DNA from 2 places in the Peribacillus sp. B65 genome. Region 1 is predicted to be linked to the other one. Evidence: predicted binding sites of a transcription regulator. Region 1 holds the regulator's gene; the other holds the start of a gene.

Region 1 (9,069 bases):
TGGCGATAGCGAAGAGGTCACACCCGTTCCCATTCCGAACACGGCAGTTAAGCTCTTCAGCGCCAATGGTAGTTGGGGGTTTCCCCCTGTGAGAGTAGGACGCCGCCAAGCTATAATCATTGTATTCTTTTTAAATAAATGGGAATACTATATTTATAAAAGTAACATTCATACCGTCGCGGGGTGGAGCAGTCCGGTAGCTCGTCGGGCTCATAACCCGAAGGTCGCAGGTTCAAATCCTGTCCCCGCAATCATGAAAAAAACGAAACTTAGGTTTCGTTTTTTTGTTTTATCTGAAATTCGAATAATTATGTCCCTAACTTATTTGTTTCTTCTTTTGAAACAAGGTAAACTACATATAGAATGGTTTTTGTTCCATAATATTGCGTTTATGGTTATAGACATGAACTATAGGACGTTTCCTAATAATGATAAAGGTGATTGATATATGCAACATGTTGAATGGATTTCTCAGAGTGAGGAAGAAACTGCGCAATTTGCGCATAGATTGGCACAAAAGCTCTCCAGTGGAGATGTTCTGGCATTAGAAGGTGACTTGGGTGCAGGGAAGACGGCATTCACAAAAGGGCTGGCTAAAGGACTAGGTGTTACCAGAATGGTGAATAGCCCTACCTTTACGATAATAAAGGAATACATGGGTCGCTTGCCTTTGTATCATATGGATGTATATCGGGTAAGTGAATCGGAAGAAGATCTAGGCTTTGATGAATATTTTGATGGTGATGGTGTGACTGTCGTTGAATGGGCCCATTTAATAAAGGATCACCTTCCAGAGGAAATCTTGACCATTTATATCTATCGTCTGGGCGATACCAGCCGGCGTATTGTTTTGGAAGCCAAAGGCGAACGATATGTAAAGTTATGTAAGGAGATTATTTGATGAAGGTTTTAGCTATAGATACATCGAATTTTACATTAGGGATTGCACTGGTAAACGAGAATCAAGTAATTGGTGAGTATACGACGAACCTAAAGAAAAATCATTCGGTGCGGGTAATGCCGGCAATTGAGACACTGCTGAGGGATTGTGATACTAAACCGAAGGAATTGACTAAGATTGTGGTCGCTCAAGGTCCAGGCTCATATACAGGGGTCAGGATTGGAGTGACGATAGCGAAAAGCTTTGCCTGGACGCTTCAGATTCCCTTATCAGGTGTTTCCAGCTTAGAGGTTTTAGCAGCTAATGGACGATATTTTAACGGGGTGATCTCTCCCTTGTTCGATGCAAGAAGAGGGCAGATTTATACTGGATTATATGAAATGGAAAAGGACTCTTTAAAGACAGTCATAGAAGATTGTAATATTCTATCCTCTGAGTGGGCGAGTCAATTGAAGGAATTAAATCGTCCTGTTTTATTTGTTGGTCAAGATGTGGACATCCATCGGGATGCAATTACGGATGCATTAGGGGAATTGGCGGTATTTGCTCCGGTACAGTCATATAATTCAAGGCCAAGCGAACTGGCCTTCATTGGTCTTGATAAGACTGAAGTGGATGTTCACCAGTTTGTACCGAATTATATCCGCATGGCTGAAGCAGAAGCAAAGTGGCTTGAACAGCAGGGGAAATAAACAAGGAAAGCGACCGATTATTATGAGTAAAACATTGACGTTCCGAAAGATGAATACGGAAGATATCGACCAAGTGCTAAACGTGGAAAAGCAGTCCTTTACTTTGCCTTGGAGCCGGGAAGCTTTTTTTAATGAATTGAATCATAATCAATATGCTGTATACATGGTGATAGAGGATGAAGGTAAAATCGCCGGTTATTGCGGTGCCTGGATCGTCATTGATGAATCGCACATTACCAATATAGCGATATTGCCAGAATACCGAGGGCAAAAGCTAGGAGAAGCTTTGCTCAGGAAGATGATTGAAATCTCCATTTCGATGGGTGTGGTGAGGATGACGCTAGAGGTCCGTGTCAGTAATGCAGTAGCCATTTCGCTCTATGAAAAACTAGGTTTCCAAAAGGGCGGAATCCGAAAAAATTATTATACAGACAATCAAGAAGATGCTTATGTTATGTGGGTGAATTTTTCATGAAACAAGATCAATTTATATTAGGTATTGAAACGAGCTGCGATGAAACTGCGGCAGCTGTCATAAAAAATGGTACGGAGATACTGAGTAATGTCGTGGCTTCACAAATTGAAAGCCATAAACGTTTTGGCGGTGTCGTCCCTGAAATAGCTTCCCGTCATCATGTAGAACAAATTACGATTGTTCTTGAAGAAGCACTGCTGCAAGCCGGTGTGACATATGAAGACTTGGATGCCATTGCCGTTACAGAAGGCCCCGGCCTTGTTGGGGCACTATTAATAGGCGTGAATGCGGCGAAGGCTGTAGCTTTCGCACATGGAATACCAATTGTCGGTACGCATCATATCGCTGGTCATATCTATGCAAATCGGCTTATTCAGGAGATCGAATATCCTGCGCTTTCTTTAGTCGTTTCGGGAGGTCATACAGAATTGGTGCTTTTAGAAGAGCCAGGTTCTTTCAAGGTGATAGGGGAGACGCGGGATGATGCAGCAGGAGAGGCGTATGATAAAGTGGCTCGAACATTGGGGCTCCCTTATCCTGGCGGTCCTCATATCGATAGGCTTGCGCAAGAAGGCTCACCAACTTTAAAACTGCCTAGGGCATGGTTGGATGGCAGCTATGATTTTTCCTTCAGCGGGTTGAAATCGGCGGTGATCAACACTTTGCACAATGCAGAACAGCGCGGGGAAAAAATCGAACCTAAAGATTTAGCGGCAAGTTTCCAAGCAAGTGTGATAGAAGTGCTTGTAATGAAAGCTGTAAAAGCTGCAAAGGAATATAATGTGAAGCAGGTATTGCTTGCTGGAGGAGTTGCGGCAAATAAAGGCCTTAGGGAAGCATTAACGGAAGCTTTTAAGGATTTACCTATGGATATATCCATTCCGCCCCTCTATCTTTGTACAGACAATGCCGCCATGATCGGTGCTGCTGGCAGTGTCATGTTTGAAAAAGGAAAACGATCTGGTTTGGATTTGAACGGAAATCCTGGATTGGATATAGAAGCATTTTAATTGACGAGAAGACAGGATTCCACACTTCGGCATCCTGTCTTTTTATCGTGTTAATAAAATAATAGAATATTCTGTGGATAAAGTTTTTTTGATCATCCTACTGCATGTGTATAAAGTGGCGTTTTTGTGGATAAGTGGATATGTTTCTGTGGATAATGTGTATAACCCAAATTATTGGCTAATAAACGGTAAGTGAATTGTTAACAAGTTTGTGGATAACTTTTTAATTTGAAGTGAAAAAGACCGAGTCGATTGACCCGGTCATTTGTCATACTTCCAGTTCAGCCCATTCTTCGAGCAGCTGGTCCAATTTTTCCTGTGCATTATCAAGCTTTGTTTGGACTTCCATCACTTTTTCGTGGTCCTGAAAAACATTTGGATCGCAAAGGAGGTCATTATATTCGCTTATTTCGGTTTCAAGACGCTCCATGGCTGCCTCGATTTCCTCAATGCGCCGTTTTCGCTGGCGTTCTACTTTTTTTGCTTCTTTATCAATTTTGTAATTTGTTTTTTCTACAGCTGCATCTAAAGTTTTAGCCTGATCCTGCTGTTCAAGTGCTTTGATTTCCGCTTGCTCCTGTTTCTTCTCTAAATAGTAATCATAATCACCGAGGAATTCTTCGTTGCCGTCTTTGGAGAGCTCTATCACTTTCGTTGCTATCCGATTTATGAAATAACGGTCATGTGAGACGAAAAGAATAGTTCCCGGATAATCGATCAAAGCGTTTTCAAGCACCAATTTACTATCGAGGTCCAAATGGTTCGTTGGTTCATCAAGAATTAAAAAATTACCTTTTTGCATCATCATTTTGGCAAGAGCAAGCCGAGCCTTTTCGCCCCCGCTTAGTGTGGAAACGGTTTTCAAAACATCGTCCCCGCTAAATAGGAAATTACCGAGTACGGTGCGGATGTCCTTTTCCGGTTTAAGGGGATAGTCGTCCCATAATTCATTGAGTACGCGTTTATTGGAAACAAGGTTAGCCTGTTCTTGATCGTAGTAGCTGACTTCTACGTTCGTTCCAAAACGGAATTCCCCAGAAAGTGCAGGCAGCTTAGAAATGATCGTTTTCAATAAAGTTGATTTTCCAACTCCATTTGGGCCAACAAGAGCTATGCTCTCTCCCTTTGTCATCCGGGAATTTATATTCCTTGATACCGTTTCCCCTTCGTATCCGATAGCCAAGTCCTGGAGGTGGAGTACTTCATTTCCGCTTTGCCTTTCAATCTGGAAAGAAAAATTCGCGGATTTTTCATCCCCTTGCGGCTTGTCCAAAACATCCATCTTTTCGAGCTGCTTGCGTCTGCTTTGTGCTCTTTTCGTGGTCGAAGCCCTTGTGATATTACGTTGGACAAAGTCGCGAAGCTTTTCGATTTCCCCTTGCTGCTTCTCGAACAGTTTCATGTCCCGCTCATAATCTTCCGCTTTTCCCTCTAGGTAAGAACTATAATTACCATAGTATTTTTTCATGTTATTCCGGGAAATCTCATATACCAGGTTCACTACTTTATCTAAAAAATAGCGGTCATGGGAAACAATGAGCACAGCTCCCTGGTACCCTTGTAAATATTGTTCAAGCCAAGATAGGGTTTCAATATCCAAATGGTTCGTCGGCTCATCCAGAATCAATATATCCGGTTTCCTTAAAAGCAGCTTTCCTAATGCAAGCCTTGTTTTTTGCCCGCCGCTTAATGTGGAAATTGGGGTAGAATAGTCAAAGTCAGCAAACTGAAGCCCATGCAATACGGAACGGATATCCGCTTCATATTGATAACCGCCCTTCTCTTTGAATGCCACCATCAAAGTGTCGTATTCATTCAGCACTTTTTGGTAAACCGTTTCGTTTTCAAAGATGTCAGGTCTGGCCATATCAGCTTCAAGGCGACGCAGTTCCTTTTCCTGCTCTATAAGGTCCGTGAATACCGTCAGCATCTCATCCCAAATGGTCAGTTCGGATTCCAATCCCGTATCCTGGGCCATATAGCCGATTGTGACGCCTTTTGGTTTGATAATTTCACCGCCATCATGGGAAATCTTCCCGGCTATGATTTTTAGCAGAGTCGATTTTCCGGCGCCATTACGGCCGACAAGTGCAATTCGATCTTTATTTTGAACTTCGAGCTTCATATTTGATAAAATAAGTTCAGCTCCATAATATTTCGATAGTTGATTGATTTGTAATAAAATCATAGATTTCACCTCAATTGATTATAGATAGTGTAACGTATTTTAGTTATTATCGGCAACAGCTTGGTTCCATGGTAAAACAAAAGCTGTTACATAAAGTGGAATAATAGTGTATGATTTAGGAGGGGTTACTTAAATGGGAGACTTAACGCATTTTAATGAACAGGGCAGGGCCAAAATGGTCGATGTGAGTGCTAAGCCTGAAACAACCCGGACGGCAGTAGCTCAATCGAGCATTTTATTGAATGATGAAATATATGAATTGGTCACGAACCAGAAAATGAAAAAAGGTGATGTACTGGCTGTTGCACAGGTTGCAGGAATAATGGCCAGCAAAAATACATCCAATATCATTCCGATGTGCCATCCCATTGCTCTGCAAGGGGTCAATATAGCCTTTGAGTGGGAAAAAGAGGAACAAGGATACAGACTTAGGATTAAAACGGAAGCTAAGACAAAAGGGAGTACAGGTGTGGAAATGGAAGCGTTAACAGCTGCATCCGTGACTGCCTTGACTGTTTATGACATGTGTAAGGCCATTGACAAGGGAATGGTGATCGGGCCTACATTCTTAGTGGAGAAAACAGGCGGAGTTTCCAGTAACGATTATAAAAGACAAGTAAAACAAACAGATAGAGAATTAAGTTGAAAAGCATGTGTGAAGGCGGGGAAGAACAATGAACCATGACCCAAAGATACCGCAGGCAACAGCCAAAAGGTTACCATTGTATTATCGATTTTTAAAGAACTTACATTCCTCAGGCAAACAAAGAGTTTCCTCGGCAGAGCTAAGCGAAGCTGTAAAAGTGGATTCTGCCACCATACGCCGTGATTTTTCCTACTTTGGCGCGCTTGGGAAAAAAGGCTACGGCTACAATGTCAATTATTTATTATCCTTCTTTAGAAAAACACTAGATCAAGATGAATTGACCAAAGTCGCTTTAATAGGGGTAGGAAATTTAGGAACCGCTTTTTTAAATTACAATTTCATGAAAAATAATAATACAAAAATTGAAATGGCTTTCGAAGTTTCTGAAGAAAAAGTCGGCAAGCGGATAGCTGATGTGCCCATCTATCATATGGATCAAATCGATACGTTATTGCAGGAAAATAATATCACTGCAGCTATATTGACCGTGCCTGCACAGGTAGCCCAGACGATAACCGATCGTCTAGTCAAAGCTGATATAAAAGGAATATTGAATTTTACACCTGCAAGGCTGACCGTGCCTCCATCCATAAGGGTTCACCATATTGATCTGGCCGTGGAGCTTCAGTCGCTCATCTACTTCCTGAAACATTATCCGGTAGTGGAAGAAGCCGCTTTGGAGGAATGAAAAAAACGCTGCATCTTTGCAGCGTTTTTTTATTTTTTCTTATTTTTTTGTGCGGCTTTAATCTTAAAGTGCAGCATGATCATGCGTAAGCCCGATCCAAAGTCAAGAGTCGCAATGAGGACAAGTATGTAGGCGAAGAGTCCCCATCCAGAAGAATTGACGGTTTGAATCGCGATAGCGGTAAAAAGAGCTCCTAAGCCTGCATAGATGATGCCCATGAATAAGGGTGATTGACGTTTCATAATAAACCTCCGATGAAGGCCTGTGCAGTATCCATCATCTTCTCTATATCCTCCCGATATACCACTTGAAGGATGATAACAAGCGTATTCATCGCAATATGAGCGCTCATTGATACGAGAATACGGCCTGTTTTTGCATAAAGGTAAGCAAAAGTGAAGCCCATTGCCGTATATAAAAGAAGATGTTCAAATTCACCATGCGCCAAGCCGAAAATAACTGAGCTGATTAAAGCTGAAATAAAGAAGTTAAAGCGTTTATGAAGTGATCCGAAAATGATTTTCCGGAAAATTAATTCTTCCAATATAGGTCCAATTACTGAAGTGACGAAAATGACCATGGGGACTTTGTAAATGAGTGAAATGAGTTGCTGCGTATTTTCAGATTCAGACTCCACCCCAAGCATTTGTTCAATGCTGCCGGCAATGCTTTGCGCAAAAAGAGCCATGAACACTCCTGCAATTGCCCATAATATGGACATGGAAACGGAAGTTTGATTTCTCGTGTCCAACTTTTCCCTCATATCTTTTCTCATTAAAAAAAGAATCAAGAATAAAGCAGCGAGAAAACTGAAAACTATCCAGTATGCTGCAGATTTCACTTGGAGTTCATCAGCCGGCATTCCGGTATAAGACCCGATCAGCATGAAAATGGGTACCCCAACAATACTGGATAATTGCATGGCAATATAAGTGATGATGACGAACCAATATTCCTTTTTCAAAAATGAAAACTCCTTTTATAGTCACCCATTCCGCTCGGAACGTTCCTGATATGGGGACAAGCTATAAACGCATACTCCAAAATGGTATCAAAAATTGAGGCAGAACACCACTTAAAGGTACCCCTAACGAAACATTTAAATAACTTTGTTAAGGAAATCATTATGCTAAAGTAGTTTACCCGTAATTTATCAGAAATTAATAAAAAATTTTCAATAAGATACTTGCAAAAAAGGCTCGGTTTATTTAATATTATAAATGTGTTAGCACTCGATGATGAAGAGTGCTAATAATCATGTAACAAATTATCAAGAGAATATGAGGAGGTTGTTTCACTTGTTAAAACCATTAGGTGATCGCGTTATTATTGAACTAGTTCAAACTGAAGAAAAAACTGCAAGCGGTATTGTTCTTCCTGATACTGCTAAAGAAAAGCCACAAGAAGGTAAGGTAGTAGCAGTTGGTACTGGCCGTGTCCTAGAAAATGGCGAACGTGTTGCTTTAGAGGTTGCCCAAGGCGATCTAATTATCTTCTCAAAATATGCAGGTACTGAAGTTAAATACGAAAACACTGAATACTTAATTTTACGTGAAAGCGACATTCTAGCTGTTATCGGCTAATTATACATCATACTTAACTGAACGAAAATTTTCTTAAAATTTTAGGGAGGTACTTATAAATGGCTAAAGAAATTAAATTTAGTGAAGAAGCTCGCCGCTCCATGCTTCGTGGTGTGGACGCACTTGCAGATGCAGTTAAAGTAACGCTTGGACCAAAAGGTCGTAACGTGGTTCTTGAGAAAAAATTCGGTTCACCGCTTATCACTAATGACGGTGTGACGATCGCTAAAGAAATCGAATTGGAAGATGCATTCGAAAACATGGGTGCGAAATTGGTTGCTGAAGTAGCAAGCAAAACAAACGACGTAGCTGGTGACGGTACAACGACTGCAACGGTTCTTGCACAAGCGATGATCCGCGAAGGTCTTAAAAACGTAACAGCTGGTGCTAACCCAATGGGTATCCGTAAAGGAATCGAGAAAGCGGTCAATACTGCAATCGCAGAATTGAAAGCCATTTCCCAACCTGTTGAAAACAAAGAATCTATCGCACAAGTTGCTGCCATCTCTTCAGCTGATGAAGAAGTCGGCCAACTGATTGCGGAAGCAATGGAGCGCGTTGGTAACGACGGCGTCATCACAATCGAAGAGTCTAAAGGTTTCACAACTGAATTGGACGTAGTAGAAGGTATGCAGTTCGATCGCGGATATGCATCTCCATACATGGTTACTGATTCAGATAAAATGGAAGCTGTACTAGAAAATCCATATATCTTGATCACAGATAAAAAAATCACGAATATCCAAGAAATCCTTCCTGTACTTGAGCAAGTTGTACAACAAGGTAAACCGCTATTATTGATTGCTGAAGATGTAGAAGGCGAAGCGCTTGCAACTCTTGTTGTGAACAAACTTCGTGGAACATTCAACGCTGTTGCGGTTAAAGC
Region 2 (16,600 bases), 1.6 Mb from region 1:
TCGGGGTTTCAAATATTTCCGTCACACGCTCCGCTGAAGCCTTCGCACGGGAAATGACCATGATCAGCCATGAAAAAACGGAAAGGGATGCCGCAATTCTTGTGGCATAGTTGACAATCGCCACAACTTCCCCTACCTGTATATCTCCTTTTGTTATAAATTCGCTTCCAAGCCAGAGAATGATCAGAATCGCCACATTCATGACCAACATCAGTACAGGCATCGTCGTTTCTATTAGACGAAGCGAAGTCACGGTCTTTCTTTTCAACTCTTCATTCGCATCGTCAAATCGGCCGATTTCATGCTCCTTACGAAGAAAAGCCTTGATCAAGCGCATGCCTATCAGGTTTTCCCTCATTACGCCATTAACATTATCGAGTTTTTTCTGTACGAGCTTAAACAGCTTGGCTGCTCGTTTCATAACCCATCTCAGGAAGAAAACAAGAATCGGAATTGAAATGACCAAAACAAGTGATAGTTTCAAATCGACCGCAATAGCCATTATCGCTCCGCCGATTACGATCAATGGCGCCCTCGCCATGATACGCAAGCCCATAAAAACCGTATTTTGAAGTTGTGTCACATCATTTGTCATCCTTGTTATCAACGAGGAAGTCGGGATATTATTCAAATTTGCAAAAGAAAACGCCTGTATTTTACCAAAAAGGCTTTTCCTGACATCATGTCCAAAGCTTTGACTTACATGTGATGCCGTAAAGGAATTAACGATCCCGCCAAGAAATGAAAAAACGGAAAGCCCAACCATGACACTTCCCCATTTAATCACCACCGATAAATCTTTCTGCAAAATGCCATCATCAATTATTTTTGCTATAAATAAAGGTTGTAACAGCTCTACCCCGAGCTCGACAATCATTAAGGATAAAGCAAGAATGATCAAAAGCCAGTACGGCTTAAGAAATGAGGACAATTTTTTCATCTATGACACCTTCGATTCTTCTTATGTAGATAGCATTTTTTTATCCTCTCATTATACATTTTTATACAGATTTTTTAAAAGATTTTAACCGTTTTAAAGCATTGGTAAATATCTTGAATTTTTTTTTATAAATACCCTTGACAAATAACAGGAAATAAGCGAAAATTCTAATTGATAATGATTTTCAATTTCATTATCGATCTCTGAAATTTGATAAGCAATTACGATATTCTCTTATCGTACCCTTTTGATATTGTACATAGATACAATGTCGCCCCGGCTTCTCTGTGCCTAGTAAAATTATATGCTCATTAGCGAATGCAAGTCACTAGAATATTGCCCCCTCTTTATTCAAGTAATTTATTCACGTTGGAAGCATATTAGGCAGCCGGGGATTATTTTTTTTCAACTATTAAACTTACATATATGATTAAAGGAGCAGGATGATCATGAAACTAGAAGATATCATTAAAGAACGGCGCAGCATCAAACGATTTAAGGACATTCCTGTTCCTATTGATACCATTCAATCATTATTGGAAACTTCGACATGGGCACCGAACCATAAAATGACCCAGCCATGGCGCTTCGTCGTGGTGCATGGTGATAGCCGTTTAAAACTCGCAGAAGCAACCCGTGCATTCATGGAAGGCAAAGAGAAGGACCCTGAAAAGAAAAAAGCAGCCGGACAGCGAGGATATAATAAACTTATAGGTGTACCGATGTTTGTCGCAGTGATCATGGAAGAGAATCCGAATCCCATGACACGTGAAGAAGATTATGCGGCTACAAGTGCCTTGATCCAGAATTTCAGCCTGCTTGCCTGGGAACAGGGAATCGGGATGATATGGGAAACATACGGCATGATACACAGCATGGAGTTTCGTGAAGCTTTGGGTGTGAAACCAGGCGAGAAAATCGTCGGCAGCCTTCACGTTGGCTATCCCGATATGATTCCTGCCCCTCGTCCAAGGACCGCGATCGATCAACTCCTGACCATTATGGACTAACATAAAAGGAAAGCATCCAATCTTCCATTTGGAGACTCAGACTGTAGACAAACTTGATGAAAATCGAGTTTTCTACAGTTTTTTTATGGCTTTTACAATTTGAACGTTGATTTCCGCTCCAGGCACTCGCTTTCCGCGGGCGGTCCGGGAGCCTCCTCGGCTTACGCCTGCGATGTCTCCCCTAGACGCGCTTTTCCCCCAGGAGTCTCGCCCCTTACACTCCAATCAACTTTGTTTTAACATATAGATAGAACTTATCCCTACATTCTTTTTTGTATTATATAGAAGTATTTAACTTGGGTGATATGGATGCTTTCTAAACACGATTCTATTCAGCAAGATCAACTCAGTGAATCATTTGGCTCGTAAACTTGATGTGCCTTTGACATCTCTTTCATTTATAATTTGGTGAAAGATATGTATTCAGAGGTTGGAGCGTCAACTCCGTTCTCCTCTAATTGCTTTAACCACTTGACAAATGGGTATTAAATTAATAAAGACGCCCTGAACCCTACAGCGCGACTGTTAGCTTGTAATGATTATCACACGGTCATTGCCACTATCATAAAGAACCGAATGAAAAATCCAGCGTATGTATAGTGACTAAAAGATTAATCAAAAAAACCCCCTTCTAAAAGGAGGTCCTGAACGCCCATACTCAAAAGAACTCGTGATACAATGCCTGAATCGCCGTCTCTTCGTTGTGCCCTTTCACACCGAACATCATGCTTACCTCCGAAGAGCCCTGGTTGATCATCTCAATATTCACCTTAGCTTCGGCCAAGGCTTTTGACGCTCTTGCCGTTGTACCGACATTATGGCGCATTCCTTCCCCTACAACCATGATCAAGGCAAGATCATGCTCCACATTCACTTCATCGGCATGCAGCTCTTTCTTGATTCGGGAAATGATTTTTCTCTCGGCTTCACCTTTCATCTGGTCCTGCCTTAGAATAAGCGTCACATCATCGATGCCTGATGGAATATGCTCATATGAAACTCCATAATCTTCAAGGATGTGCAGCAGTTTCCGACCAAAACCAACTTCCCGGTTCATCAAATATTTGCTAATGTAAATGCTGCAAAATCCTTTATCACTCGCAATCCCAATAACGGGCCCGTTCGTATTATCCCGTGTATTCACAATTCGGGTCCCTTGTGCCGCCGGATTGTTCGTATTCTGGATATGGACTGGTATTCCCGCACGGAATGCAGGAATCAGTGCCTCATCATGAAATACCGAGAAGCCTGCATAAGAAAGCTCACGCATCTCACGATAGGTTAATTCCCGGATTCCCTTCGGATTGGAAACCACATTTGGATTCACCGCATAAACGGCATCCACGTCCGTAAAGTTCTCATACAAATCAGCTTTGACCCCATTCGCAAGAATCGAACCAGTAATATCGGAACCGCTTCTTGAGAAGGTTAACACATCACCATCCAACGTATAACCGAAGAACCCCGGGAATACTACGATTCCAGGCTCATCACGCAGAGCATATAACCGATCATAAGACTCTGGCAGCACCTTGGTAAATCCACCTTCATCCGTTACGATCAAGCCGGCCTTCTTTGGATTTATATACTGCGCCTCTACACCACGGCTTTGGAAATAACCTGCGACCAGCTTCGCATTATTATCCTCGCCGCTTGCCTTCAAGGCATCCAGATAGCGCTTCGGGTTAGTTTGGTCTGCATGCAGCAGTGCCATTAAATTTTCATGAATCCCAGTGATGACACTCTCGGATATATCCAACTCTTCAGCAATGCTCGCATAGCGGGATACGACATCTTCTATCAAATGCTCTCCGTTATCCCCGCGCAGCTGCTGTTCCGCAGCTTCAATCAATAAATCCGTCACCTTTATATCATCGGAATTGCGTTTCCCTGGAGCCGAAACGACTACAATCTTTCTCTCTGGATCAGAAACAACAATTTCGAATACCTTCCTCAATTGTTCACCTGACGCAAGTGAACTTCCACCAAACTTTGCAACTTTCATCTCGACATCCCCTATTTTCGTAAATATTCTGTCAAAATCAACTCTCCCTATTATTACGCTTTTTCTCGAAACAATCAAGTGGAAATTCCATTATAGGAGGACATTTGTATTTTTAAAAAGGACAAATCATCAGGACGATGAATCGGGAATGGCTAAAACAAAGAAAAAGACAACGGGCATATGCCCATTGTCTCTCCTATTCTTTAACGATTATCCACAGTTTCCGGGTATAAGTCATGGTTCATCAAGCGGTAATTCGCCATTTCCTCATACTTCGTACCTGGTTTCCCATAATTCGTGTAAGGGTCGATGGAAATTCCGCCCCTTGGTGTAAACTTGCCCCAGACTTCAATATATTTAGGATCCATCAATTCGATTAAATCATTCATGATGATGTTCATGCAGTCTTCATGGAAATCACCGTGATTGCGGAAGCTGAATAAATAAAGTTTCAAAGACTTGCTTTCCACCATTTTCACACTGGGAATATAGCTGATGTAAATGGTAGCAAAGTCCGGCTGGCCCGTTATCGGACATAAGCTAGTGAATTCCGGGCAATTGAATTTGACGAAATAATCCCGGTTCGGATGCTTGTTATCGAATGACTCAAGGATTTCAGGCGCATAGTCAAATGTATATTTTGTTCCTTGATTACCAAGCAGTGTGATATCTTTTTTTAATTCTTCTTCTTTTCTTCCAGACATGAAAAGTCCTCCTAATCCCACGCTTCAGGGAGATTCATAAAATGGGCCTCTATATAACAAAAACCATATCTCCTCAAAGATATGGTTGATTCGCGAAAAATATCAAAGCCATAGTTTTTTTAAGAGGGTGATGCTATGAACCTCTCCCGATTATCGGGAAATATTTTAAAATTGTCTTAGTAAATATAAAAAAAAATAGTCAATCTGTCAATGCAACTCTCTTAAATTGGGTTTGATTCCTTTATATATTCAGTTTAAAATGGAAAAAGCAGTTCAACCTATAAGAAAGAAGAGAATATACACATGTGGATTTTTGCAGCACTCATCACCAGCTTATGTTTCGGAATCAATAACAGCATTTTCAAATGGAGCAGCGGAAAAGGCTATTCCAAGATACATATCCAATTTTTCTTTTATTTTTCAGCTTTTATTTTGTCCATTATTTATGGAATGTTTATGGATGGTTTGCAGCTGAACTGGCTGTCCATCATGCTTGGTGCAGCAATTGGTGTACTGAACGCTAATGGTAACATCCAGATGGCAAGCGCCTTTGAAAAAGGGCCGGCAAGCTTGACATCACCATTAATCGCAGCGAATGCCATATTCCCCATACTCTGTGCAGCTTTAATTTTTCACGAACATATTTCCTCCTTGCAGTGGAGTGGAATAGTCTGCATGTTTCTCGCTACATTAGTTATCCAGTATACACCTAACGCCAAAGGTAACCATCAGTATGTCCCTTGGATCATGCACACAGTATTCTCCATCTTATCATTCGGAGTGCTCGGAATTCTAATGACGACATCAACACGTCTTCATTTAAACTCCCTTGATATCCTTGTATCAATGTATGGAGGCGGAATGCTTTATCTTCTTTCGGCTCTGGCCTTAAAAAAAGAAAAAATCAAGCTAAAGGAAGTCAAAATCGGTTCCTTAGTAGGTTTTTTAAGCATGATAGGCTATGGATGTTATTTCTTTGCATTGAACACAGGGATCGCAAGCATCATTTTCCCTGTCGTCAGCCTGAACTGTTTAGTTGTCGTATTCGCTGGATGTTATTTATTCAAGGAAAAACTAAAAACCTATCAAATTGCCGGTGTTCTTGCAGCATTAATCGGTATTATTTTAACTAAAATATGAATATAGTACGTTTACAAAAACAACCTGGCTGTCATGTGTACAAGCCAGGTCGTTTTCTATTTAATGGGAAATGGGGTAGGTCAAAAAAAAAAAATGTTGACACATCCGTAAAAATATCAGATAATTTTGAATATTAATTCTTTAGATTTAACAGCTTTTGAAATGTTTGAAAGATCCTCTGCCACGGGTATTAAAGAAATAGGTACAACCACCTCATTTAATTCTGAATCAAGAAAGGAAAGATGCATTATGGTAAAAGTTACAGTAACAGTTGATTTCCAAGGAAAATCTTATCAAACTAACGTCCTTACTAAACCGGGTACAGATCATGAAGTAATTTTACAACAAGCCCTTCATCAAGTTGAAAAGCAATGGAAAGCGTAAGAAGGCAGGCATCGCAATAGATACCTGCTTTTTTATTACCATTTTAATAATTTCCAAAATACGTTTCATATGAACTATTAAAGATCCTCTTGCAGCAATTCCCTCCTGGTAAAAAACACTTTTAATTATTTTTATTCAAAAGACACTAAAATTAAGATGTCAGTTTGTGTACTAGAATTTTTTATAATGAAAAAAATATCCAATTGAAATGGGATTATATAATAAAAGTCTTTTAAAAAAGACGGTCTTTTAAAGGACCGTCTCAACTGTAGACAATTTAACCGTTGATTTCCATTCCAGGCACTCGCTATCCGCAGGCGGTCCGGGAGCCTCCGTTCCAATCAACTTTGTTTTAAAATTTAGATAGAACCCCTTTTGTCCACTAACAAGCTAATAATTGATTTTCCTGCAGTTTTTGTTGAGGGTTTTAAATTCAATCGTTTATTTCCTCTCCTGGCACTCACTTTGCGCCTGCGAGGTCTCCCCTGGACACGCTTTCCCCGCAAAGGTCTCGCACACACCATTCCAATCAACCTTGTTTTTAATTTAATACAGAACCCTTTTGTTTACAAACTGAGACCGAATTACTGTTATTAAACTAAATTTCTTATTAATGGCATGGAACGTTCTTGGAGGTTATCGGAAAACAGGCTATAAGAAATGACTTTCTTCTTGTACTGTTTAACTACATCCACTCGGTCATTGTAAATATACACAAATAACTTAACATCAATTTTGCCTTTTTTAGTATCAATGACTAATGGAGTCCCACTGTCCTCTGGATGTAAAAACAATTGCTCGTTACCCGGGAATATATGATTTTTCTTCAAAAATCTGGCGTTATTAAAGTAATTAATAACTTGAATTTTTTCTTCACCTTCCAATCGTTTTCCGTCAAAGGATACGATCGCATTCCCGCCACTAATTTCTGAGTGTATTTTAAATTTGCTGATAATCCAATTAACAGCATCGGTTGGAAGACAGGAAACCAATATTTTTAACAAGCTTAATATAATTGTCAAAATCAAAACCGGCAATGTCAATTCATCATCTCCGCTACATTTATAATTAATTCTTTATAACTTATTATATCAATAGGGCTGGCAATTTCTCTTAGAAGATGTGTCCGTTCTATTAACGTTTTACTTTGGTAAAACATTGTACTTAAACACAATTTCCCCTTTATAAATATAATTTTCCGAAATGGTTATACTAAACATAATGGTTTCATCCACATCCTTCTTAACAAATTTCCATGAATGAGATGGATAGATCGGTATAAGAAATTATATTTATTAAAGTACAAAAAAACTGGGCGTCATCAAGACGCCCAGCTTTTCCGGAATCGATTATTGATATCCCCAAATCATTGTTAGCATTGTACCGAAAATTGTAACCAATGCAACGAACAATCCGTAATAAACGTTTGTGTAAATCGATGCTTTATCTTCAGACTCACCTGCGTGCATGAACATAACTAATTGCAGTGCAGCTTGCATGAAAGCTGTAACAAGTAGGATGATCACACCCATTTTTAGTGAGAGATCAAACATAATAACTGATAGTGCGACCAAAGTCAGGACTAGAGAAAACGCAAATCCCATAACTTGGCCCCGTGGGAATAATTCTTTCATATTACATCATTCCTTTCAGGTAGACGAAACTGAAGATGAAGATCCAGACAACGTCCAAGAAATGCCAGTAAAGTGAAAAGATGAAAGCCTTGTTTGTTGTTTCTGGAGTCATACCGCGCTTTTTGATTTGCATGACGATGAAGGTTCCCCAGAATAAACCAAGTGTAACGTGAGCTCCATGCGTACCTAGTAATGTAAACAAACTAGATAAGAAAGCACTTGTTTGAATGGTTGCTCCTTCATGTACATACTCCACGAATTCATAAATTTCGACTCCCAAGAAGCCTAAACCAAGAATAAGGGTGATAATGAAGAAACCAATCGTTGCTTTCTGTCTGCCAAGTCTCATTGCATTGATTCCAAGACCTATGGTAAAACTACTGGTTAAAAGAAAGATTGTTTGGAACATCAGGGTTGGGACTTTAAAAAGATGTTCCCCTGTTGGACCATTTCCAGTTCCATTGACCAATACAAAATAAGTGGCGAACAGTGTAGCGAAAAGAGCTATTTCTGCTCCTAGGAAAATCCAGAATCCAAAAATCTTTAAGCGATTTTCTTCCGTGCTATATTCTAGTGGCAGCGAGTTATCTATTTTCATTACTTAGCACCTCGCAATTTATTTTCAGTTTCTTCGATCTCTTCAACAGAGATATAACGTCCGTGATCTTTTTCGAATGAACGGTGAATCATACAAGCAAAGATACCGATCGTTGCAATGATAGCAATGATCCACATGCTGAATACCATCGCAAAGCCCCAAACGAAGAAGATACAGCTCATGATAAACGGCACACCACTGTTATTTGGCATATGGATCTTTTCTACTTTACCGCCAAATAACTTAAAGCCTTTTTTCTTTGAATCCCAGAATGCTTCTGTAGAATCAACTGTTGGCACAATTGCAAAGTTATATTCAGGGATTGGTGTATGTGTAGCCCACTCTAGAGAACGTGCATCCCATGGATCGTTTGAAATATTTCTTGACGCATAACGAGTGCTCCAATAGATATTGTACACAATAAGTGCAAAACCTATTGCCAAGCCAATCGCTCCAACGAAAGAGAGCATATTCAATGGACCATACCCTGTTGATTCAGAGTACGTATACATACGACGTGCCTGCCCATCTAAACCAGTGATGAACATCGGGAAGAATGTAACATTAAAGCCGATTGTAATGAACCAGAACGACCATTTCCCAATTTTTTCGCTCAACATGAAACCGAACATTTTTGGCCACCAGTACGTGAAACCAGCAAGTACGGCAAATACAGTACCAGGGATTAAAACGTAGTGGAAGTGAGCTACTAAGAACATTGTATTATGGTATTGGTAGTCAGCACTTGCCATTGCAAGCATGACCCCTGTTACCCCACCGAGCGTGAAAATCGGAATGAAAGCTAAAGAGTAAAGCATCGGAACGGTAAAAACGATTTTACCTTTCCAAAGTGTGAACAACCAGTTGAAAATCTTAACACCGGTCGGGACGGCAATTGCCATTGTGGTAATCGAGAAGATACCATTAACCATTGCACCGTGACCCATTGTATAGAAATGGTGAGCCCATACAATGAAAGATAGAGTAGAAATAGCTACCATGGAGATAACCATCGAATTATACCCGTACAGGTTACGACGTGCAAATGTCGAAATGATTTCACTGTATATACCGAAAGCCGGAAGAATTACTATATAAACTTCAGGATGTCCCCAAACCCAGAACAAGTTCGCCCAAAGCATATCGCTACCGCCATTGGCCATCGTAAAGAATTGAGTTCCGAATAGACGATCCATTGTCATCAACGCAAGTGCCACTGTCAATACAGGGAAAGCGAAAACGATAATGAAGTTTGTGATCAAGATAGACCATGTGAACATTGGCATTTTCATTAAGTTCATGCCAGGTGCTCTCATTTTCAAGATTGTTACGATAAAGTTGATACCAGTCAGTAATGTACCGATACCAGCTATTTGAATTGCAATCGCGTAATAGTTCGAACCTACTGATTCACTGAAATCGTTACTTGCCAGCGGGAAGTAAGATGTCCAACCTGCATCAGGAGAACCACCGACTACGAAAGAGATGTTAAATAGCATTGCCCCCATGAAGAATAACCAGAAGCTTACTGCGTTCAGACGTGGGAATGCTACGTCACGCGCTCCAATTTGCAATGGTGTGACAATGTTCATTAACCCAATGATAAATGGCATAGCCATGAACAGGATCATGACGACCCCGTGTGTTGTAAATACCTCATTATAATGCTGTCCATCCAAAAGACCGTTATCTGGAATAGCCGTTTGAGCACGCATCATAAGAGCATCCACGCCACCACGGAAGAGCATAAGCAGTGCTGCCAAGATGTACATGATACCAATACGTTTATGGTCAACCGTTGTTAACCACTCACGCCATAAGTAACCCCATTTTTTAAAATAGGTAATTCCGGCAACAACCGCAATCATGGTTAAACCAATGGCAACCATGGATGCATAAATCGCAGGACTTGGATGAGGTACGGCAAATCGATCAAAGTAATCCATACTTTTGTGACTCCTTTCAGGAAAATATTCCTTATCTTGTAAACCTAGTTGTTTTATCGAACGAAATTAATTCTTAGTGATCATGATTCATGTTGCTGTGTTCTGAATGTTCATCGTGTGAATCCTTGGAATCATTTTCTTCCGTATCAGAAGATCCGTGGTCATGACCAGCATTTTCCCCTTCAGGAGCTGGAGAAAACTCTAAGTGAGTTCCAGTGTAAGTGGATTGTCCCACATGACCAGGTTTTAATAATTCATTGAATTTTTTCTCAGTAATCGGTTTAGCAGTAGCTTTAATTTCATCTACCCACTTATCGTATTCCTCTGCAGATAGTACATTAACGTTGAAAGTTTGCTGAGCAAAACCTGAACCACTGAAGTTTGAATTTCGACCCATATACTCTCCTGGTACATCAGCTGCTAAGTGCAACGTATTAACCATGTCCGACATCGCGTATTTTTGTCCTCCAAGTTGCGGAATCCAGAAACTTGAGATTGGACCGAATGAGTAAAGTTTAAATTCAATTGGTCGGTTAGTAGGTAAAAACAGATAGTTGACTGTTTCGATATCTTCTTCCGGATAACTAAAGTGCCACTTCCAGTTTGAAGATGAAGCGTAAATAATTAAAGGTTCTTGATCACCGTATCCTTTAGGTGTTGCCTCAACTTCATTTGTTGTTTTAACAGTAACAACGGATAGGAAAGCGACGATTAGAATTGGGATCGCAACCCAAATTATTTCAAGAACCTTACTTCCTTCAATATGAGGCGGTTCATAATCATCACGTTGTTTGGAAGCACGATATTTCATTATCATGAAGATATACAGTACCATAACGACAAGGACGACAAAGGCCATTGTCCATATCGAAATCATAATAACATCTGCTTGTGTTGCAGCTACTGGCCCTTTAGGGTCCAAGACCATTAATGGGTTATCGCAACCGGTTAGCACAGTGGCAATAGTAAAAAGTATAGTTAATAGAGCCCATTTTATTTTCATAGTACTACCCCTTTCTTACATAATAAAATTCCAATTGGTAATTATTCGGACAAAGTGTTACCATGTTCACAAACCCCGACATACCAATATTAATCCCAAGTCTAAAAAAAGACAATACAAAGTGACATCTGTCACATAAAGTTCATTAAAGAGCAGTAAGAAGATGGTAAATGAACTGAAATGTTCGAAAATCTTCAGCAAATGAAATATAATAAATGTTTCATATCTTGCCTTTGAAAATTCACTTATCAGTGCAGGATTACAAATAGTACCGATCCTCTTTCCATTTAATATTACTCTAATATAATGAAATAAAAATTTCACATTATAGTCACCGTGTATATTGCCTCAAAACTCTTAAAGATTATGAATTATATTACCTATCTTGTCAATTAGGTATTTATCGTTAGATACCATGATTTAAACCGGATTTTTTTCACTCGGCCAAGGAGGTTGGTAAATGGTAGACACATGGGACACGATGTTGTCTCCATGCTTCAATACCCTTATGAACCAACACAGGTCAATATTATATATATATAAGGAAACAACGAGTTGAAATGAAATTGGGTTCTTTTTGCAATCCTTATGCCCTGTCAGTATTTTTAAACAGCCGTGTAGCAAAAGCGTAGTAAGTAATTCAGGTTTGCTATCAAATCTGCCTTTAGCAAAACCACTGCTCAATAACCCCATATTGATACCTGTATCCCTTTCCCTTTTGAATTTTCAATTAAAAGTACATAAAAAAAACCACAAAAAAAGGACTTCTTAAAAGTGTCCTTTTCTCGTAGATATTGTTTAAAATGTAATTGAGACTTCCTGGCGTGCAGGCAGTTGGTTTGGATGTACAAGCACATCGTGTGTTTGGCAATGACGAGTGGCAGTATATTGAATTAAAATGTAACAAATCGATAATTCGATTCTGATAATATGAAATGAAAGCGCATTCATTATTTGTGATCAAGTTGACTCAAATTCAGCAAGTTAGGTAAAAGAACAACTAGTTTTGTTTAGAAAAACAGTATATTGCGCTATATTCCTCGCTTTAGTTACTGAATTCTGTACTTCTGTTTGTTGGAGCTTTAGCCTTTGTTTTCATTTTTATGATTTTAGTCGTTTCCGGTTCAATTCTTTCGCCTTTACGTGTATTCATTACCATTTCCTCTGTCAGGACAAAAAATATACCAACTAGAAAAATGGCAGCTGCGCTTAATGTGATGGCGATTCCAACAGCGGTGAATATATAATCCTTATTGTAATCGCTTACAAAGAAACTTAAAGCAAAAATAATAATTCCGATTACACAACCTGTGCCCGATACCCATTTCACTGCATCTAACATCTTCTGATTAGCTTCCATAATTTCATCCCCTTTCTTTCTATTTTATGACATTTCACAAATTTGTCAAATCTTTTCTATTTTTTAACATATTCACGATGAAAACCTTGACAAATAGAAGGCGCCACCATTCACCTTTAGGTATTCAAGACTATATGAACAAACTTCAAAACAGTGCAAATACACTATCTATTTTACCGATATTAGCCCACTGTATACTATTAAAAAAACTCCAATAAAAGACCCCTGTTGAATAATCAGGGGCCTTACCTCATTCTATGGTTTTTGCAAGGTGATCGTTACCGTTTTCTCTTCAGTGCCTCGATATACTTTAATCTTTACTTTATCTCCGATTTTCTTATCTGTATATAAGTACTTCCTTAATGCAGCGGCAGTATTTATTTTCGTTCCATCAATCTCAACGATGATATCCTGTTGCTTAAGCCCTCCATTCGCCGCAGCCGATCCCGCCTCTATACTCGTCACCATTACGCCGGACTTTACGGCTTCTGGAACATTTTGAATGTAATATTGCGGCAGTTCTTCCATACTGGCCAAGCTGACTCCTAAATATGGGCGCGTGATTTTTCCATTTTCAATCAGCTCCGTAACAATCGGAATCACATCATTACTTGGTATGGCAAACCCTAAGCCTTCCACACCGTTTTCGGAAATCTTCAAACTGTTTATGCCGATCACTTCCCCAGCGGTGTTGATCAATGCACCCCCGCTATTGCCGGGATTGATCGCTGCATCTGTTTGAAGGACATCAAGTTCCCACTCCCCGTCCGAGGTATCGACTGAAATGGAGCGTCCGGTCGCACTGACGATCCCTTGTGTAACCGATCGTGAAAAATCAAGTCCAAGTGGGTTGCCAATTGCCAATACTTCTTCTCCTGGACGCATGCTATCGGAATTCCCGAATTTAATTCCCTCAGGTGCTTTCGAGGCATCAATTGTCAAAACCGCTAAATCAGTCAAAGCATCAGCCCCGACAACCGTCGCCGTTGCCTTTTGTCCATCATACAATGAAATTTCGACTTCCTTAGCGCCTTCAATAACATGATTGTTCGTGATGATATAGGCTTTCCCATCAGCTTTTTTATAGATGACCCCTGAGCCGGTGCCGCTTTCAACCGTTTCGCTCTCCGTGCTTTGCTGCTGGTACGGGTACTGGTTTTGCATCTCCTGTAAATTCACGACCCCGACTATCGATTTGGATGCTGATTCGACCATCTCTGCCCTATCATTTGAATCCGTACTTGTCGATAACTTTTCCGCCGTGACACTCTTATCCTTTTCAACACTTTCCGTTTGCTGTACACCTGCCGTTTTGGTTGACTCATTCACTGGACTATTCCCTTGACCTATAAAGTCCCCGCCAAATAGAAATACAGACGATGTAACCATAGCAGCAACCGTTCCGGAAACAAGGCTAGTTAGCCAAAGAGACTTACCCTTTTTCCGTTCTGCCTTTACTCTGACTTGCTCATCACCATTATAATTTTCCATCTTTATCCCTCCTATGATTGTCCTTTATCCTTTACTTGACTCAATCATAAACAGGAAATATTAAAAAATTCTTAAGAAATAACGAATAGGGCGACATTTTACAAAAATTATAAAATTTTATCGAATCCTGTATCTTGCCGCCTGCAAAATAAAAAGGCCTCAACAGGGGCCTTCAATTCGACCATACAGTTATCCTTACAAGACTTCATAAACTTCTTTAGTCTTCTTATTCACGCCATACCAGCCCCAAGTGGTTTTGTGGCCACTTTCCTGACTAGGTTCATCCACCTCGAAAACATGAAAAATGTAATCTCCCTTTTCGGCATCATGATCATATTCGATATCTAAATCAGGAAAATTTTCCATGTCCACATAATCCTTAACTAGCTTCTCTGCCTGAGATTTACTTAATGTACTAACCGAAGCCTTGCTCTCTTCTTTGCCTATTGTATCCGTTGCCGCCTCATCTTCTACTTTGGATCCATTGGTTCCGTCCACGGTTGCTTCCTCCGCCGGCTCCGCCTCGTCATTTCCCTCTACTGCTTCTATCGTGGCGGAGTCTGATACCGGTTGCATTTCCACCGCCTTAGAAACCATTAGTTTACCTTCCCGGTATTTTGCTTTATATGCGGTTGCTTCTTCAAAATCTCTTTTGGCCGAATCAAAATCCTGTTCGTCGTATTTCTTCATTCCATTCGCCAGAAAACCTGAAAGATCCATTAACTCCCTTGCTTCCGGTGTATTTGCTTCTTTATAAGCTAATTCAAATGCCTCGTGGGCTTCTAAATAATTTTCCTCATTCAACTGACTTTTCCCTAAATCCATATTGGAATCATAATTCCTTGTTACGCAGCCTGAAGCAATCAACACCAAAAAAATAACCATGATTGACCTCTTCACTATATCACCCCTTGATTTTCCATATTATTCTGTAAATTCATCTTATACCATTTGATAAGAAATCCGATACCTCTATTTCCTATCTTTTTCATTAAGGAAATGTTTACATTGATGATTAAATTTTTACAAATAGTGGTACAGAATAGATAAACGCTTGAAAGGATGATCACAGAATGATGCAGGAAAAACAGACCTATCATGTCGATTTGGTCAGCGGCGACGTACTCGGACAAAAACTTGAAGAGAATCCAAGCTTCACCGTACACGCAACTGATGAGGAACTTGCAGAATTGAAACAATGCTTGGAGGAACACCGGACAGATGACCTGGAAGCATATGCCCGTTCACATGTGCCCTACCTACTCTATCATCATGACCGGGCAAATGATAAATACGATGCAGCCATGAAAAGGCTTTATGCCCTCATTTATAAATTAGGGGATGAAACGGCACGAAACCATATTGAAGAAATCGGCATATTGAAAGATAACAAATTCGAGGGAAAAGAAGAAGTGCAAAAGTTCAAATAAGAAATAGGAACAGAACCTGATTCAAAGGTTCTGTTCTTTTATTATCATGTCCCCAATAAAAGGGAAAACAGAAGATTCTATTTTATGATTCACTATAAAGTTTTATAATCAGAGTTCTTTTAATCTACATATTTATCCTTCAAATAATCTGAACCAATACCGCCAATGACCATCAAAGCTAATGGTAAAAAATTCGATACAACTGGCATGCTTTTTAAAATGGTAATATCTGTGCCGGCAAATTTATTAAGTCCAAAAATAATTAATTTAGACACTAACAAAAATGCTCCTATTAATAATACGATATCAAAAAACATTTTCCTTTTTGGAAATGCTAACTGCTTACTTTCCCTTATTATTTTTTCTTTCAATTCCTCGTCACTCCTTAATAATTCATCTACCGTAATTTGAAATAAATCACTTAAATTAATGAGTACTTCAATACTAGGATAATTTTTTCCCGTTTCCCATTTGGACACAGATTGGCGACTCACATGAATCTTCTCCGCAAGATCATTTTGTGACCAATTTCTTTTTTCCCGTTCTTTTTTTAATCGTTCGCTAAAAATCATAATGAGTTCATCGCCTTTCCTACTCCTAGTATTGTGAGATGAATTATGCAAAGTAAAGATAGTAATAAGCGCATTACTATGCAACTTATGAGTGACACCGAAGAAAACCTTGGTATATCAAGGGAATCAGATTAATTTTTCGGAACTGCTGCAGAAAGGTAAAATTTTAAAAGATTCCAGTTGATTTCAGAAATCAGCTCCCTTTCCGCCGACTGTCTGCCAAGCCTCATCAAAGCAAGCGACTCCGGGGTCGTAGCTAGCCAGTTAAGCAGCTACTCAATTCTATAATTTTTCCACTGAATAAGCCATCTTGCCATCACATAATTCAGCTTAATTCAAAAAAAGCCTTGTATAGACAAGACTTTTAAACCCATTTTTTCCTG

The links. Region 1 encodes Rex, which represses fermentation and respiration genes when NADH is low (regulators of the CRP and FNR family bind a similar motif). Its sites were predicted from a motif close to TTGTGAAATATTTCACAA; they were not measured.
Region 2: qoxA (cytochrome aa3 quinol oxidase subunit II) is a predicted target of Rex. The motif match lies at 11,484-11,501, and genes of this name have one in related genera.

What each region holds. Positions count from the first base shown of each region.
Region 1 is NZ_CP195840.1:5,420,143-5,429,211, forward strand. Features, by position in the region: rRNA gene rrf (5S ribosomal RNA) at 1-111, shown strand, start outside; tRNA gene ACSR9O_RS26780 (tRNA-Met) at 178-251, shown strand; gene tsaE (tRNA (adenosine(37)-N6)-threonylcarbamoyltransferase complex ATPase subunit type 1 TsaE) at 449-901, shown strand; gene tsaB (tRNA (adenosine(37)-N6)-threonylcarbamoyltransferase complex dimerization subunit type 1 TsaB) at 901-1,593, shown strand; gene rimI (ribosomal protein S18-alanine N-acetyltransferase) at 1,616-2,068, shown strand; gene tsaD (tRNA (adenosine(37)-N6)-threonylcarbamoyltransferase complex transferase subunit TsaD) at 2,065-3,078, shown strand; gene ACSR9O_RS26805 (ABC-F family ATP-binding cassette domain-containing protein) at 3,347-5,266, opposite strand; gene moaC (cyclic pyranopterin monophosphate synthase MoaC) at 5,400-5,912, shown strand; gene ACSR9O_RS26815 (redox-sensing transcriptional repressor Rex) at 5,941-6,600, shown strand; gene ACSR9O_RS26820 (YdiK family protein) at 6,630-6,842, opposite strand; gene ACSR9O_RS26825 (CPBP family intramembrane glutamic endopeptidase) at 6,839-7,564, opposite strand; gene groES (co-chaperone GroES) at 7,899-8,183, shown strand; gene groL (chaperonin GroEL) at 8,243-9,069, shown strand, end outside.
Region 2 is NZ_CP195840.1:3,809,282-3,825,881, forward strand. Features, by position in the region: gene ACSR9O_RS18550 (ABC transporter ATP-binding protein) at 1-940, opposite strand, end outside; gene ACSR9O_RS18555 (nitroreductase family protein) at 1,390-1,950, shown strand; gene ACSR9O_RS18560 (aspartate kinase) at 2,609-3,955, opposite strand; gene queF (preQ(1) synthase) at 4,159-4,659, opposite strand; gene ACSR9O_RS18570 (EamA family transporter) at 4,963-5,799, shown strand; gene ACSR9O_RS18575 (BA3454 family stress response protein) at 5,926-6,183, shown strand; gene ACSR9O_RS18580 (YfmQ family protein) at 6,777-7,226, opposite strand; gene qoxD (cytochrome aa3 quinol oxidase subunit IV) at 7,533-7,817, opposite strand; gene qoxC (cytochrome aa3 quinol oxidase subunit III) at 7,819-8,415, opposite strand; gene qoxB (cytochrome aa3 quinol oxidase subunit I) at 8,415-10,361, opposite strand; gene qoxA (cytochrome aa3 quinol oxidase subunit II) at 10,435-11,364, opposite strand; gene ACSR9O_RS18605 (hypothetical protein) at 12,410-12,724, opposite strand; gene ACSR9O_RS18610 (S1C family serine protease) at 12,980-14,215, opposite strand; gene ACSR9O_RS18615 (hypothetical protein) at 14,411-15,100, opposite strand; gene ACSR9O_RS18620 (hydrolase) at 15,289-15,645, shown strand; gene ACSR9O_RS18625 (helix-turn-helix domain-containing protein) at 15,765-16,217, opposite strand.